DNA from 3 places in the Paenibacillus marinisediminis genome. Region 2 is predicted to be linked to each of the others. Evidence: predicted binding sites of a transcription regulator. Region 2 holds the regulator's gene; each other region holds the start of a gene.

Region 1 (4,954 bases), 330 kb from region 2:
TTTACGATCCTATAACTTCAACCAAGGTTATGCATCACAAATACAACCTCAAACTGATTTTTCAGGGTACATGAATCGTTAATATAGTTTGTCAATCTGCTTATAGACAAAAAATCCCGCCATCTACACAATGGCGGGATTTTTTATATCGTACTATTAGTCATTAGGTTCGAGCCGTTTTGCAATACGCTCCGCGGTTTGCTCGCCGTTCGCAATACAGTCTGCGATCCCGACGCCATAATACGAGCATCCAGCTAAGAAGACGCCTGGATAATACAGCTCCATCTTTCTCTCCAGAGATCGCACTATACCAGGATGCTTCAGATGATAATTCGGCATGCTGTCATGCCACTTGGTAATCTCGCAAGTCACAGGATCTCCTGTAATGCCGAGGCTTAGCTTGGCATCCCACAACGCGACTTCCTTCAACTGATCTTCCGGGAGCTCAATTAAAGCTGAGTAGTGCGGATTGGAGCTCTTATAGAACAGTCTGATCAGCAGTCGCTGGTTTTTGGAGGTATGTGCCCATTTCCGGCTTGTCCAAGTGCAGGCATTGCATGTCAACTCACTGTCCTTGCCTACGATGAATCCGGTTCCTTCCATCGGCAGTGCCTGATCAGGGATATCGAATCCCACATACACGCTGATCATCGATCGATTGTTCAACTCGTCGAAGTCCTTATCCAGCTCCTCTGAATTAAGCATGGACTGCGCTGCCGAATGCAAAGTGCTTAACACGACCATATTTGCTTCTATCTCGCGACTATCACTCAGCCTCACGCAGTATTTATCCTGATCTTTCTCGATGGAAACGACTTTGATTCCCTTCCATATCTCTACATCAGTTAAACGTTCCTCCAATGTGTCGATCAGTGCATTGACTCCATGCTCAAAGGAGATGAATTTCTTGCTTCCGTTTCCTAAGAACTTCTCTTTGTTCTCTGATAATCCTCGAATGATGCTTCCGTACTGGTTCTTATATTCTAATAGATACGGGAAGGTAGAAGCGATCGTCAGATCGTTAAGTTCCCCTGAATAAACTCCGGATATGACAGGCGCTATCTGTTTCTGAACAAGCTCTTGACCTAGAAAATGCTCCAAGAATAAGCCGAGAGAGTCCTGCAATGTGAAGGATTCATTCGTCGTGCTGAGATCCTTTAATGCCTCTGCCTTTCCTGCATCCGAGACAATGTCGCTCGACAATAACGACTCTATGCTAGTCGGAATTCCGAACACCGCATCTTCCGGAATCTTCTTTAATTGTCCATCTGTATAAATGTAAGAGATGCCAGTCGCATTATATACGATCTTCTCTGTCAGCTTCAATTCTTCAAGGAATGGCACCATATTCGCTTTGCGCGCAACGATGGAATCTGCACCTGTCTCGATAATGAAGTCTTTCTGTCGAACTGTTCGAATCTTACCGCCTAATGTTTCACTTGCTTCAACAAGCACTAATCTTGCGTCTATCGATTTCCCCTTCAGGGCCTTCTGCAAATAATACATGGTCGACAGACCGGTTATCCCGCCGCCAATAACTACAATCGTGTTCACTGTGACTGCCCCCAACATGGTAATGTGATGACGCTCATTTACAGGGCTATTATACCACATGTACTCATGCGAACTAGAATGTCCTGCCTGCTGAATGTGAACAACCATTTAACATTAATAATTACCCTCCAATGTACGACATATTTATTTTTTGGAGGTGGAGTGTTCTTTGCTCTGTTCGCTCATCCGAGTAACGATCAGAACGATGTTCCCATACGCTGCGGACCGCCTCCAGAAGCTCGGTGTCAGTCGCGCCGCTGCGCAGCATGTGACGGAGGTCGAACCCTTTAGAAGCAAATAAACACGTATAGAGTTTGCCATCTGAGGATAGGCGTGCACGAGTGCATGAGGAGCAGAACGATTCAGAAACAGAAGTAATAAAGCCTACCTCTGATTCGCTCCCTGCATAGCGATAGCGCTTAGCTACTTCGCCGTAATAGTGCTGATCCAGCGGTTCTAACTCGTATTGAGAACGCAGAATATCATAGATCTCACGTTTGCTAACGACCTTGTCATAGCTCCAGCCGTTATCATTGCCAACATCCATGAATTCGATAAAGCGTACCATTATTCCACGTTCCTTAAAATAAGCTGCCAGCGGTACTATTTCCTGTTCATTTACATCCTTCTTGATGACGGTATTTACCTTAATCTTGAATCCGATAGATTGCGCCAAGTCAATATTAGCCAGTATGACATCAGGAGTTATGCCGCGGCCATTCATCCTCGCGAACAGTTTCGGATCTAGCGCATCCAGACTAATATTCAATCTGCGCAAGCCCGCATCATACAGTTCTTGAGCCTGCTGCTTCAACAGCAGCCCGTTTGTCGTTAATCCGATATCCTCGATTCCTTCTATGTTCATAAGCATACTAACTAACTGAGACAGATCGCGGCGCATTAACGGTTCTCCGCCGGTTAAACGAAGCTTCTTAACTCCAAGTGATGCAAACAATTGGGCCATGCGACTTATTTCAGCAAATGTGAGCAGCTCTGCTTTCGGCAGAAAACGATAGTCATCTCCGAATATTTCCTTCGGCATGCAGTACGTACACCGAAAGTTGCATTTATCTGTTACCGATATGCGCAGATCGTGAATCGGCCGTTGCAATTGATCGAGCATAGGTTGAATTTCCATCGTTCCCCATCCTTCCTGCAACTGCATCATACCGTATCCGACCACGAGCGGGCAACTAATTCGCAAATCAGTTCGTTAGAATCGATCTTACCTGTTCGAACAATACATGATTCTCGAGATGAATATGCTCAAACGTATCCTGTTCGAGCAGAGACAGCCGTTGATAAACGAGTCGGTACGTACCGCAGGCGTCAGCAGGCGGTTCATAATCATGGGTAATGTCGCGAAGCTCCTTCAGCAGATTGCCGGCACCGTCATGGTCATCTTCTAAGCCAAGCAGATACGGCATCAACTGCTCTCTAGTTGCTTGCTCTGGATGGTTTACATATTGAAGCAGCAGCGGAAATACAACCTGATCTTCTTCCTCCGTATGCTCCAGCAATTCCTGCTTCAGAGCTGTAAACAGCTCCTGAACTCTCAGCAGATGTGGATGATACTCCCCATGAACACGAGCTACTTTAGTGATATAAGGGGTTAACTGCGGCAGCTCTTCACGAAGAAATGCATGATGCTTCTGCTGAATATATCGAATAAGCTCTGCTTCATCTTGTGATTGCGGACGGCTTGATTCATATTCCGCTTGCTGGCGTCCAATCTTCTCTACTTCCTCCAGCACCTGCTTAGGATCTAGCTTCCGTTCAATCGCAGCGAGCTCTAGACTCTCTTTCCCGCCGCAGCAATAATCTATTCTTAATTGACGAAACAAGTCCGCTGCTCGCGGGATGATCGTTACGATGTCTGCCACTGATGTTTGCAATGTAATCTTGCTCATGAATATTCCTCCAATAGATTGAATTTTAAATATGCTATAATCTTATGATTTGCATCACGCTTAACTTGTGATTCCACTCACATGATAAGAGGTCGTTTTGTGAACTTCTTTTAGGATTGAATGATTATATGTTCTATTGGCAGCATGAAAAATGTTAAGATAAGGAATGTCTGTGCTATCGAGGTACGAGAAAGGAGAATTGATATGAACACACATGCCAAACGACATTCTATAGTTCTTCTGTTAATAATAATGCTTACACTGCTGGTTACAGCATGCGGTTCAAAGCAAAGTCTAGGTAATGAGATATCAGCGGTTAACTCTTCTACGGCAGCTGAACAAGAGCAAGTAGAACTGCTAGTTTCAGCTGCTGCAAGCTTGAAGGACGTATTGCAGGAGATAAAGGGAGTCTACGAAACAAACAACCGAGATATAAAACTTAACTTTAATTACGGCGGTTCGGGTGCGCTGCAGCAGCAGATAGAACAGGGGGCTCCTGTAGACCTCTTTATCTCCGCAGCCTCAAGTCATATGCAAGCACTTGTAGATAAAGGTCTTGTAGATGCAGCACAGCAGAGCAACTTACTCGCTAATGAGTTAGTAGTAGTCAAACCCGCTGGCTCCTCTGTAAACATTAGTAATCTGTCAGATCTAACTTTGGACCAAGTACATAAGATCGCGATTGGCATTCCGGAGAGCGTTCCTGCGGGCTCATATGCGAAGGAGGCATTATCGACAGACAAGCTATGGGACAGCTTGCAGTCGAAGATGGTTCAAGCTAAGGACGTTCGACAAGTGCTTCAATATGTCGAAACGGGGAATGTCGAAGCGGGATTCGTATATAAGACAGATGCATTAGCCTCTGACAAAGTGGAAATAGCGCTAACAGTCGATGCATCAGCGTACTCCCCTATTGTTTATCCGGTTGGAATCGTAAAAGCTACTAAACATCCCAAGGAAGTGGAGAAACTGTACAGCTTTCTGCGATCAGAAGAAGCGATGAACATTTTCATAAAGTACGGGTTCTCTGCTGTACCGAATACATGAAAATAGGCGTTATCGACTGGCAGCAATTCTGGTCTCCAATCCGACTTTCTGTGCAGGTAGCGCTATTATCCAGTGTTCTTGCTATTCTGCTCGGGGTTGCTGCGGCTTGGTGGATGTCCAAACGGCAATTTAAGGGGAAAGTATGGATCGAAACACTGTTTATGCTGCCGATCGTTCTGCCTCCGACGGTCATCGGATTCCTGCTGCTCGTCATATTGGGCCGAAACAGTGCTTTTGGGCGATTCCTGGATTGGTTGTTGGGAGCACCACTCATCTTCACTTGGTGGAGTGCTGTTATCGCCGCGGTCGTTGTCGCTTTCCCATTAGTGTATCAAACGATGAAGACCGGGTTCGGAGCGATCGACCAAGATCTACTTGCCGCGGGTCGTGCTATTGGAGCTAATGAACGGCAGCTATTCTATTATGTTGTGCTGCCATTAACA
Region 2 (4,954 bases):
CAGGATATCATCATCCACGATCACTAGCTGAAGCTTGCGTTTTAATGGAGTCAGCGCAATGTCCTCTTTTGTTACAACTCTTCGTCTTCCCAAGCTCTTTGCAGCATAAAGCGCTTGATCCGCCATTTCTATCCAGCGGTGAATGCTCAGGTCGTTATTGTCTACGTATACAACGCCTCCGGAAAACGTACAGGTGAAGATACCATCAGCTGTATAAAAATCAACCTTAGAGAACTGCTCAATCAACGCCGACAATAAGATCTGCGCCTCCTTCAGTTCTGTCTTAGGCAATAAGACCAGAAACTCTTCTCCACCATAGCGGATAAAAATATCTCCGATTCGCAAATTTTCCTTCATAAAGGCTGTAAACTTCGTTAGTACCTGATCACCGATCAGATGACCATATGTATCATTTATCTGCTTAAAGCGATCCAGATCAAGCAGCGCCATACTAAAGCTTTCGCTGTTTCTTAAAGATTCCGCATTCAGCCTGCTGAACGCTTCATGCATAAATTTTCGATTGTATGCTCCCGTTAATTCATCGATAAACAACAATCCATCCAATCTCTTCTTCCCAGTGATCTGCCTTTGCAGCCTTGCCAACAGTTCTTCAATATCAACCGGCTTGCAGATCACGTCATCGACACCCATTCGATATGCTCTTAAACGTGTATGTTTACTGCAATCCTCGGTAATAATAGTTGTCGGAATATACTGCTTCTTGAGCTTCTCTCCCAGAAGCTCCATAATTTCAAACCCGTCCGTATCCGGAATATTCAAGTCCATGATGAGACAATCCGGCGAGACATCGTGGAAATATTCAATGGCTTTCTGTGAGGAAGTTGTCGCTATAACGGACCAGCCCGCTGCTTGCAGCTCTTCCTTTAGAACCATCAATAAGTTTACGTCATCATCTAAAATAAGGACAGAGGGGTCTGTCTCTACATTTTTCTCGTTTAACCTATTATTCATAGAACCTTTGACGCTCCGCTCCGATTGAGTCTCTATATAATGACGTAAGTCGTGCAGAAACAGCCGTACTTCCTCAGCAGTCCATTCCTTCAATTGGTTCAACTCAATCTGATTGAGCAATCGACTTGCAATCTGCATCAATTCATTCATTTCAATCGTGCCTGATGTGCCTTTAACCGTATGTAAGAAGTGATACAACTCATCAGAACGAATGATATCTTTACGATTGAACCAAGTATTCAACTGTTGTTCTAGGTTCAATATGAATTGAGTTTGATATTTATTCATCTCCTACCCCCTAGCACTAGATGTTCATTCCCATGATGCTCATTGCATAGTAAAAGCGCAAAGGAATCACAATCCTTTGCGCTTATTTTCACTGATTTGGCATCGAATAGATGTCCCCGGTCGGTGTCCCGTCAGCGAAGCGGAAGAAGTGATAATAATATCGTAGTTCACCAGTCTCGTCCTTGCGTCTGACTAGTGCCTGCCACACATATTCATTATCTTTAATACCCGGAACGATGTGTTTAATGCTGACTCCCGGATACTGCTGTATCAAATACTGCTCAATATCCTTTTTGGAGACACCATCAGAGGCAGCCTTAACTGTTACTTGCTCTGAAGTAAGGTCGACCCATGCCATCTGAGTAACACCAGCCTCGTCTACACCTGTGACAACGTAATATACACTATCCCATATCGACTTCTCTACTCCGCTTACAGAAGCCCAAGCAACTGCTTTTTGAGATTCAGCAACAGCTTTTGCTTCGAGCGAATTTTCATCTGTACGAATATAATTTACATACCACACGCTCAAGATAGCCAGCAGGAGCATCACTACGAGCGCAGCCAGAACGACAATACGCACTCGGCTGTAACGCTTCCTTGATCTGCTTCTAGTCAACATTTACTTATCCTCCACTTAACGAGACAGCAAGCCTTGGAAGCAGCGTGCTGCTTCGCGGCGAACCCGTTCTTCATCAAGGGTCAAGCATGCTCCATTATTGACTACTTGCTTGCCATCTACCCATACATGCTTAACATCCTTGCCAGAAGCAGAGTATACCATGTGGGATACCAGATCCGTATGCGGCAGCAGATGCGGTTGATCAATATCGACAGCGATGAAATCCGCCTTCATTCCAGGCGCAAGCAGACCTACGTCCTGAAGCTGGATCGTCTTGGCGCCATTGATCGTCGCAATTCGCATTGCTTCTGCAGCAGGTACCGCAGTAGGATCACCTGATATTCCCTTATGAATAAACGCAGCCAAACGCATCTCTTGGAACATATCTAGATTGTTATTGCTAGCTGCTCCATCTGTTCCAAGGGATACGTTCACGCCTGCTCGGAGAAGGTCTGTAACTCGTGCTATGCCGCTTGCCAGCTTCAGGTTGCTAGCTGGGTTGTGAGATACGCCGACCTTATGTTTAGCCAATATTTCGATTTCTTCGTCTGTAAGATGAACGCCATGCGCAATATACGACGGTCTGCTGAAGAATCCCAGCTTCTCAAGATGCGCAACAGGGCGCAATCCGTATTCCTGCACATTCTGTTCAACTTCTGCTCTAGTCTCGGACATATGCGTATGTAGCATCATATCAAGATCATGAGCTGCTTGTACGAACTTCTCGATGAAAGCAGGAGGACAAGTATACGGCGCGTGTGGAGCCAGCATCGTCGTAATTCGACCTTCCGCTCGTCCGTTCCAATCTTTTGCGAAACGCACAGCCTCTTCTAGCTTCATCCGCTGTTCTTCTTCACTGCATAGACCGATGGCGCCGCGCATGAGTCCTGCGCGAATACCTGCTTGTTCCGCAACCTTGCCGACCTCATCCATATGGTCGTACATATCTACAAACGTAGTTGTGCCGCTCTTCAGCATTTCCAGTACAGCAAGAGCGGAGCCCCAATACACATCTTCGTCTGTAAATTTAGCCTCCATTGGCCACATTTTTTGCTGGAGCCATTGCTGGAGCACCATATCATCGCCATAGCCGCGCAATAACGTCATCGCAGCATGACCATGCGTGTTGACTAAACCCGGCATGAAGAACAGACCGCTGCCATCAAATAACTCCGCATCTTCCTTATAATTCTCCGGCAGAGTTTCACCGAGATAGACAATCTTTCCGTCCTCGACAACCATGTATCCATGTATGGTGCTCGATTCTGCGTCCGGATGGATCTGTGCAAAGCGCCCGTTATGGACGATGAATCGTTTAGGCATTCTCAATCGTTTCCTTTCCTTCTTCATCTTGCAAGTAATAGGCCAAGCTGAACAGATCCGTCGTGAAATCTGCAGTATGCACGCGAATATGCGGCGGTACCTTCAGAATAACAGGTGCAAAGTTCAAGATTGCTTCCACACCCGCCTCGACAAACTGATCCGCAACATGCTGGGCTTCCAGCGCAGGTACCGTAATAATACCTATTCGAATTCCCTTACTCTTAACTGTATCGATCAACTGATCCATTGGCTGCACGATCAGGTTGTTCAATGCTGTTCCCACTTTATCCGGATGCGCATCGAATACAGCAACAATCTTCATATTATCTTGCAAGTACGTGGTATAGTTGCATAGGGCTTGACCAAGTTTACCAGCACCGACTAATCCGACTTGAATCTTGAGATCAAGCTTAAGGATATGTCTAATCTGCTCGATCAGATAAGACACATCATAACCGATGCCTTTACGGCCAAAATCTCCAAAATAAGCGAGGTCTTTGCGAATTTGGGCAGGATTCAGATCAAGCTTCTGACCTAAATCTTGAGATGATATTGTTAGAACCTCACGCTGCTTCAATTCCATGAGGTGACGTAAATAGAGCGGCAAACGTCTAACAACGGCTTCTGAAATCTTCATCGCTTTCATATCCTCTGATCCCCCTTTTACCTATCTGATTGTCATATTATTTTTAATTAATCTTGTAAAGCTCTTTCCTGCTCTTCCCTGAACCAATCACGGATCCGCGGCACTAGGTGCTCGGTAGTCATATGCTCCATCTTAGGACCAGGTAAAGAATATAAGAAATGCTTGCCATAGCTCGTCTCAATTACACGAGTATCATAAATAATTACGATACCGCGATCCTTAGAGGTTCGAACTAATCGTCCAAAACCTTGCTTAAAGCGAATAACGGCTTGCGGAATCGACAGCTTCCGGAACGGATTCTGGTTCTGACGCTTCAATCGTTCTGACTTCGCCTCAACAAGCGGATGATTAGGCGGCTGAAACGGAAGTCTGACAATCGCTAGACAAGTCAACGCCTCACCAGGAATGTCCACACCTTCCCAGAAGCTGCTAGTTCCTAACAGCACGGATGCAGGATGCTCCTGAAAACGGCGAGTCAGCTTGCTTCGATTGCCGCTGTCCATGCCTTGCCCTAACACTTGTACGCCGTGCGGCTGAAGCATTTCCTTCAGTGGTTCATATACTTCCTTCAACATGCGGTACGAAGTAAACAGCACCAGCATTCTACCCTTTGTCACAATGGCAACATCTGCAAGTGAATGAAGCAATTTGTCGGTAAAGATCGGATCTACAGAGCCCTTAACTGTTGGAAAGTCTCGCGGAATGACAACTAGCGCTTGCTCGCGGTAGTTGAACGGAGACGGAAGAATAACAGTATGTAATCTTCCCGTGCTGGAAGCCTCCTTCAAACCGATCTGTTCCTCTAAATATTGAAATGACTTGTCAACAGATAACGTTGCCGAAGTCAGAATGACACTTTTCTTCGGTTCGAAGAAGTATCGATTTAGCGCTTCGCTGACATCAACTGGCACTGCGTACAGATGCATCGACTTATGCTTATACTGAGCATTGCCTTCCATCCAATACACAGAATCTGGATCTGTCGCCTTCATAAAGAGGCGAAAATCCTCGCGAATGATTGAGATCTCCTTGAATATCCCTGTTACATCCGTTATGACGGGCTGCAGCTCTTCATCATCCGCATCTTTCCATTCCAACACAAG
Region 3 (4,954 bases), on a different contig from region 2:
CTGATCCCGACTGGTGTTGAGCCTCATGATTGGACTCCTAAGAGCAAGGATCTGCAGAATGCTTCTAATGCGCAGCTGCTCATATACCAGGGAGCTGGCTTCGAAGGCTGGTTTGAGGACTTTAAGAAAGGCCTTGAAGCTGACTCACAGGTACAGATCGTGGAAGCAAGCAAGGGTGTGAAGCTGATCTCCACAGCTGAGGAGGATCATGATCACGAAGCGTCAGGAGATGGGCACGATCATGGCAACATCGACCCACACACTTGGGTCAGTCCGAAGTCGGCGCTCGTTATGGCGGAGAATGTGAAGAATGCTCTGATTCAAGTTGATCCATCGCATCAAGCTGACTTTGAGAAGCGCTATGAAGCGCTGCATGCTCAGCTGGTAGATCTGGATCAGAAGTATGAGCGGGAGTTAAGCAATGTGAAGCATCGTGACATCGTGGTATCACATCAGGCATTCGGTTATCTGGCGCGCGACTACAACCTGACGCAGCATGCCTTGATGGGAATTTCCGCTGATTCTGAGCCTAGAGCGCAGGACATCGTGGAATTGACGAAGCTCGTGAAGGAGAAAGATCTGAAGTACGTATTCTTCGAGGAGCTTGTGTCCGACGAGATGGCGAATATGATCGCTTCGGAAGCGGGAGTAGAGACACTTGTGCTGAATCCGTTGGAAGGATTGACGACAGAGCAAGAACAGAATGGCGACAACTATATAACTCTGATGGAACGCAACTTGAACAACTTGTTGTTGGCGTTACAATAGGAGCAGGAAAGCTCCAAGTAAGGAAGTGAATACAGGAAATGAAACAGACAGGGGGCTGTCATCAGCCCGTCATCACCATTGATCACGTGAGTTATCGATACGCTGATCAGATTGTGTTCGACGATGTTAATTTCGAAGTACAGGAACGCGACTTCGTTGGCTTGATCGGATCGAATGGAGCAGGGAAGACGACCTTGCTGCGGCTTATTGTCGGTCTGCTTAAGCCGACCAGCGGTGAAATTCGACTGTTCGGGACCCCGATACAGCAATTTCGGGATTGGCACCGCATCGGGTATGTACCGCAGAAGAACAGCTTTAATCCGCTGTTCCCCGCAACGGTACTGGAAGTGGTGCAATCCGGGATGTACAATCGCAGAAATCTGTTTCGCCGTTTATCCAAGGAGGATAAGGCGAAGTGCTTGGATGCGATGAAAGTCATGCGAGTGGATGATCTGGCCCAGAAGCGAATCGGAGAGCTGTCCGGTGGACAGCAGCAGCGCGTATTTCTAGCGCGTGCTATGGTGAACAAGCCGGAGCTGCTCATTCTAGATGAGCCGACGGTAGGGATTGATGCTGAGACGCAGAAAGACTTCTTCAAGCTGCTGCAGCATCTGCATGAACACCATCAGATGACCTTTGTCATGGTGTCTCATGACTTGGAGATGGTGCGCGCATGGCTGGGGGAGACACCCGCTGCAACCTGCGGCAAGCTGAATTTCCATTGCAAGCACTCGCATGAAGCGGCTTGTGTCGAGCCCGATCTTACACACGGCGTGATGATGTAGAGGAGCGTATCATGATAGTAGATATTTTAAATTCAGGTTTCTTTCAACGGGCTCTCATCGGCGGTTTGCTTATCGGAATAACCGGCCCATTAATGGGAATATTTCTCGTGCTTCGCCGATTATCGATGATCGGAGATACGCTTTCCCATGTCGCGATCGCGGGCGTGGCGCTTGGCTTTTTGATCGGCGTATATCCGCTTGGCGTGGGTATGGTATTTGCACTGATTGGAGCAGTAGCCATTGAAAAGCTTCGTAAAACGTATAAGACCTATGCCGAGCTGTCGATCGCTGTCATTATGTCTGGCGGTATCGCTTTGGCATCTCTGTTCTTTTCATTAGGCAAGAACTTTAACACGAACGTAACCAGTTACTTATTCGGAAGCATCTATACCTTAAATACAACCGACTTGTTCGTCGTAGGCGGGGTTACGGCTATTGTTATCGTCTTTATGGCGCTGTTCAAGAAGGAAATGTTCCTGCTGACATTTGACGAGGATGCGGCAGCTGTAAATGGTCTGCCTGTTAAGTGGCTAAATCTAGCCTTAACGGTGTTAACAGCTCTCGTAATCAGTGCGGCTATCAAGATTGTGGGCGCGTTGCTTGTTTCTGCGCTGCTTACGATTCCAGTGGCGACGAGCTTAATTGTCGCTAGAAGCTTCAAAAAAGCGATTATCATCTCGGTACTTGTATCAGAATTATCGGTTATCTTCGGGCTATTAGTAGCAGGGATATGGAACTTGGCTCCAGGCGCTACGATCGTGTTGACATTGATCGGGGTCTTAATCGTGACGTTACTTGTACGGCGAGGATTTAAAGGTTAAACTATCCATATATACTATTGTATGGAGGCATACTAGATTATGAGCGTTACAATATGGATAGCATTGCTGGCGGGGATGGTTTCATTCATCACTCCGTGCTGTTTGCCGCTGTATCCCTCCTATCTATCTGTCATTACAGGGATGTCAGTTAATCAATTAAAGCAAGATAGAACGAAGCGAGAAGTAAGAATGAAGATCATGTCTCATACTTTCTTTTTTATACTAGGCTTTAGCGTTGTGTTCTATACGTTGGGACTTACCGCAAGTGCTTTCGGTTCGTTGCTTATTCAGTATCGTGATATCGTGCGACAAGTATCAGCCATTCTTATCATACTGATGGGTCTGCTCTTGCTGGGGATCTTTAAACCGCAGTTGCTCATGCGGGAACGGAAGCTGGAGATAACGGGGAAGAGGGGAAGCTACTTCGGATCATTTCTATTCGGTATCGGTTTCTCAGCAGGCTGGTCTCCATGTGTTGGACCGATTTTGGGCTTCATTCTTACTTTGGCCGCACAGGATCCGGGATCATGGTTCCGTTTATCAACTGCTTACGCAATTGGCTTCGCGATTCCATTCTTTGTATTGGCATTCTTTATCGGCTCTACCCGCTGGCTGATCAAATACTCTGAGCCTATGATGAAGGTTGGGGGAGTGTTGATGATTATCATGGGGATACTGCTGTTTACCGATCAATTGACCCAGATCAACAGCTGGCTGCAAGGCATTACGCCATCATGGCTCTATAAATTAACCTAGTTTCATAGAGATGGACCTCGCACGTATTCATACGTTGCTGCAGGTCCATTTTTGCATTTCATATTCACATGGTAAATATGCTAAATATAGCATTTTCATTAAATTGTTCGTATTAAGCAACTTGCGGCTATATTATCCATTTTTGATATTGATTACTTGTATATTATGTGATAGTATTCACTTGCACAAGCAATTAAAACAACAATACATAGGGGGATTTCTTAATGAAGAAAATGTTGTCCATTGTACTAGTTGCATCATTAGCTTTGTCCATGCTTGTAGGTTGCGGTGCTAAGGAAGATAGCAAAGCTCCGGAAACAGATAACACGAAGGTTGAAGACACAAACACTAAAACAGTTGAACCCGCTTCCAAGGAAGCCGCTTCCGATGCTGAAGCAGCTGCTGGAGAAATCGCAAAGATCGGTCTTGGCACAATCACTAGCATCGGCAAGTCCAAGGACAAAGACGGTGACAAAGGCCCAGTAGGACAAGTTGACACTGTTATTGTTGCCGCAGCATTTGATAAAGATGGTAAGGTTGTTAAAGTTGATATCGACAACGCACAAACTAAAGTAGAATATGGCGCTGATCTTCAGGTTTCTACAGATGTAAACAGTGAGCTTAAAACGAAAGTAGAGCTTGGCGATGAATATGGTATGAAAAAAGCTTCTTCCATCGGTAAAGAGTGGTATGAGCAAGCGAAAGCACTCGGCGACTGGATGGTAGGTAAGTCGGTTGATGAAATTAAAGGTATGAAAACAACAAAGCGTGACGATGCTCATCCAGCAGTCCCAGATGAAGCAGATCTGACATCTACAGTAACGGTAACGGTTCAAGACTATATCGCTGCTGTTGAAAAAGCATACAATAACGCGATTGATGTGAAGCCTGGCGGTGAAAAGCTAGGTGTTGGACAATCGATCTCGATTAAAAAGTCCAAAGGACTTAATGGAGATAAAACTCCTGTCGCTCAAGTGGATACAACTATCGTTGTAGGCGCTTTTGATAAGGATGGCAAGGTTGTAGGCACGATTATCGACAATGCCCAAACTAAGGTAGAATTCGATAAAGACGGCAAGGTAACATCTGACAAAGGTGCAGAGTTAAAGACGAAAGTAGAGCTTGGCGACGAATATGGCATGAAAAAAGCTTCTTCCATCGGTAAAGAGTGGTACGAGCAAGCCAAAGCACTTGGCGATTGGATGACAGGCAAGACAGTTGACGAAATTAAAGGGATGAAGACAACACAGCGTGATGACGCTCATCCTTCTGTTCCTGCCGAAGCAGATCTTACTTCTACTGTAACTGTAACTGTACAAGATTACATCGCTGGTATTGACGAAGCTTTCACTAAAGCACAGTAATTATTATCTTTGTTCCTACACCAATAAAAACCGCTTACCTAGTCGATGAGACTGGATCAGCGGTTTTTTGTCCGATAGCACATACGGTGACAGTAAGGCCGATTGACCCGCGCTTGAACGGACACAGGGGTCGCTATTTCATGATTTCGGGGTATTTGTTGAGGACTTGCGGACACAGATGACGCTATTAGCTTCAAAACTAGCACTAAACGGCTTTTTCGGGTCAAATAACGGCTATACGGTCCGCTAGTATGTCGAATTAGTGGTGTTTGCTGTAAATAGCGGCTCGTGTGTCCACTCCCGCCCCCTGTAGATAGCTATTCGATTAGTGAGCCGAAAAACAAGGGGCGTTCCCATTTTGAGACAGCCCTTTTATCTAGATAAGAGATACATGGATGGATTCGGCAGGAGGGAAATACTTGCTTATGAAAGTTAAACGATTAATTATACTATTACTATC

Evidence for each region. The regulator Rex, encoded in region 2, represses fermentation and respiration genes when NADH is low (regulators of the CRP and FNR family bind a similar motif). The targets are predictions, from matches to a motif close to TTGTGAAATATTTCACAA.
Region 1: a site for Rex is predicted at 3,530-3,547, ahead of ric (iron-sulfur cluster repair di-iron protein). Genes of this name have one in related genera too.
Region 3: a site for Rex is predicted at 3,296-3,313, ahead of ACXX53_RS16490 (LptM family lipoprotein). Genes of this name have one in related genera too.

Annotation. Positions count from the first base shown of each region.
Region 1 is NZ_JBTGUH010000002.1:357,308-362,261, forward strand. Features, by position in the region: gene ACXX53_RS07380 (hypothetical protein) at 1-82, shown strand, start outside; gene ACXX53_RS07385 (protoporphyrinogen oxidase) at 157-1,554, opposite strand; gene moaA (GTP 3',8-cyclase MoaA) at 1,676-2,692, opposite strand; gene ric (iron-sulfur cluster repair di-iron protein) at 2,760-3,464, opposite strand; gene modA (molybdate ABC transporter substrate-binding protein) at 3,717-4,511, shown strand; gene modB (molybdate ABC transporter permease subunit) at 4,508-4,954, shown strand, end outside.
Region 2 is NZ_JBTGUH010000002.1:24,971-29,924, reverse strand. Features, by position in the region: gene ACXX53_RS06020 (diguanylate cyclase) at 1-1,260, opposite strand, end outside; gene ACXX53_RS06015 (hypothetical protein) at 1,349-1,882, opposite strand; gene ACXX53_RS06010 (amidohydrolase) at 1,898-3,205, opposite strand; gene ACXX53_RS06005 (redox-sensing transcriptional repressor Rex) at 3,198-3,851, opposite strand; gene dinG (ATP-dependent DNA helicase DinG) at 3,899-4,954, opposite strand, start outside.
Region 3 is NZ_JBTGUH010000007.1:167,051-172,004, forward strand. Features, by position in the region: gene ACXX53_RS16470 (metal ABC transporter substrate-binding protein) at 1-768, shown strand, start outside; gene ACXX53_RS16475 (metal ABC transporter ATP-binding protein) at 807-1,553, shown strand; gene ACXX53_RS16480 (metal ABC transporter permease) at 1,565-2,374, shown strand; gene ACXX53_RS16485 (cytochrome c biogenesis CcdA family protein) at 2,411-3,130, shown strand; gene ACXX53_RS16490 (LptM family lipoprotein) at 3,355-4,494, shown strand; gene ACXX53_RS16495 (FAD:protein FMN transferase) at 4,920-4,954, shown strand, end outside.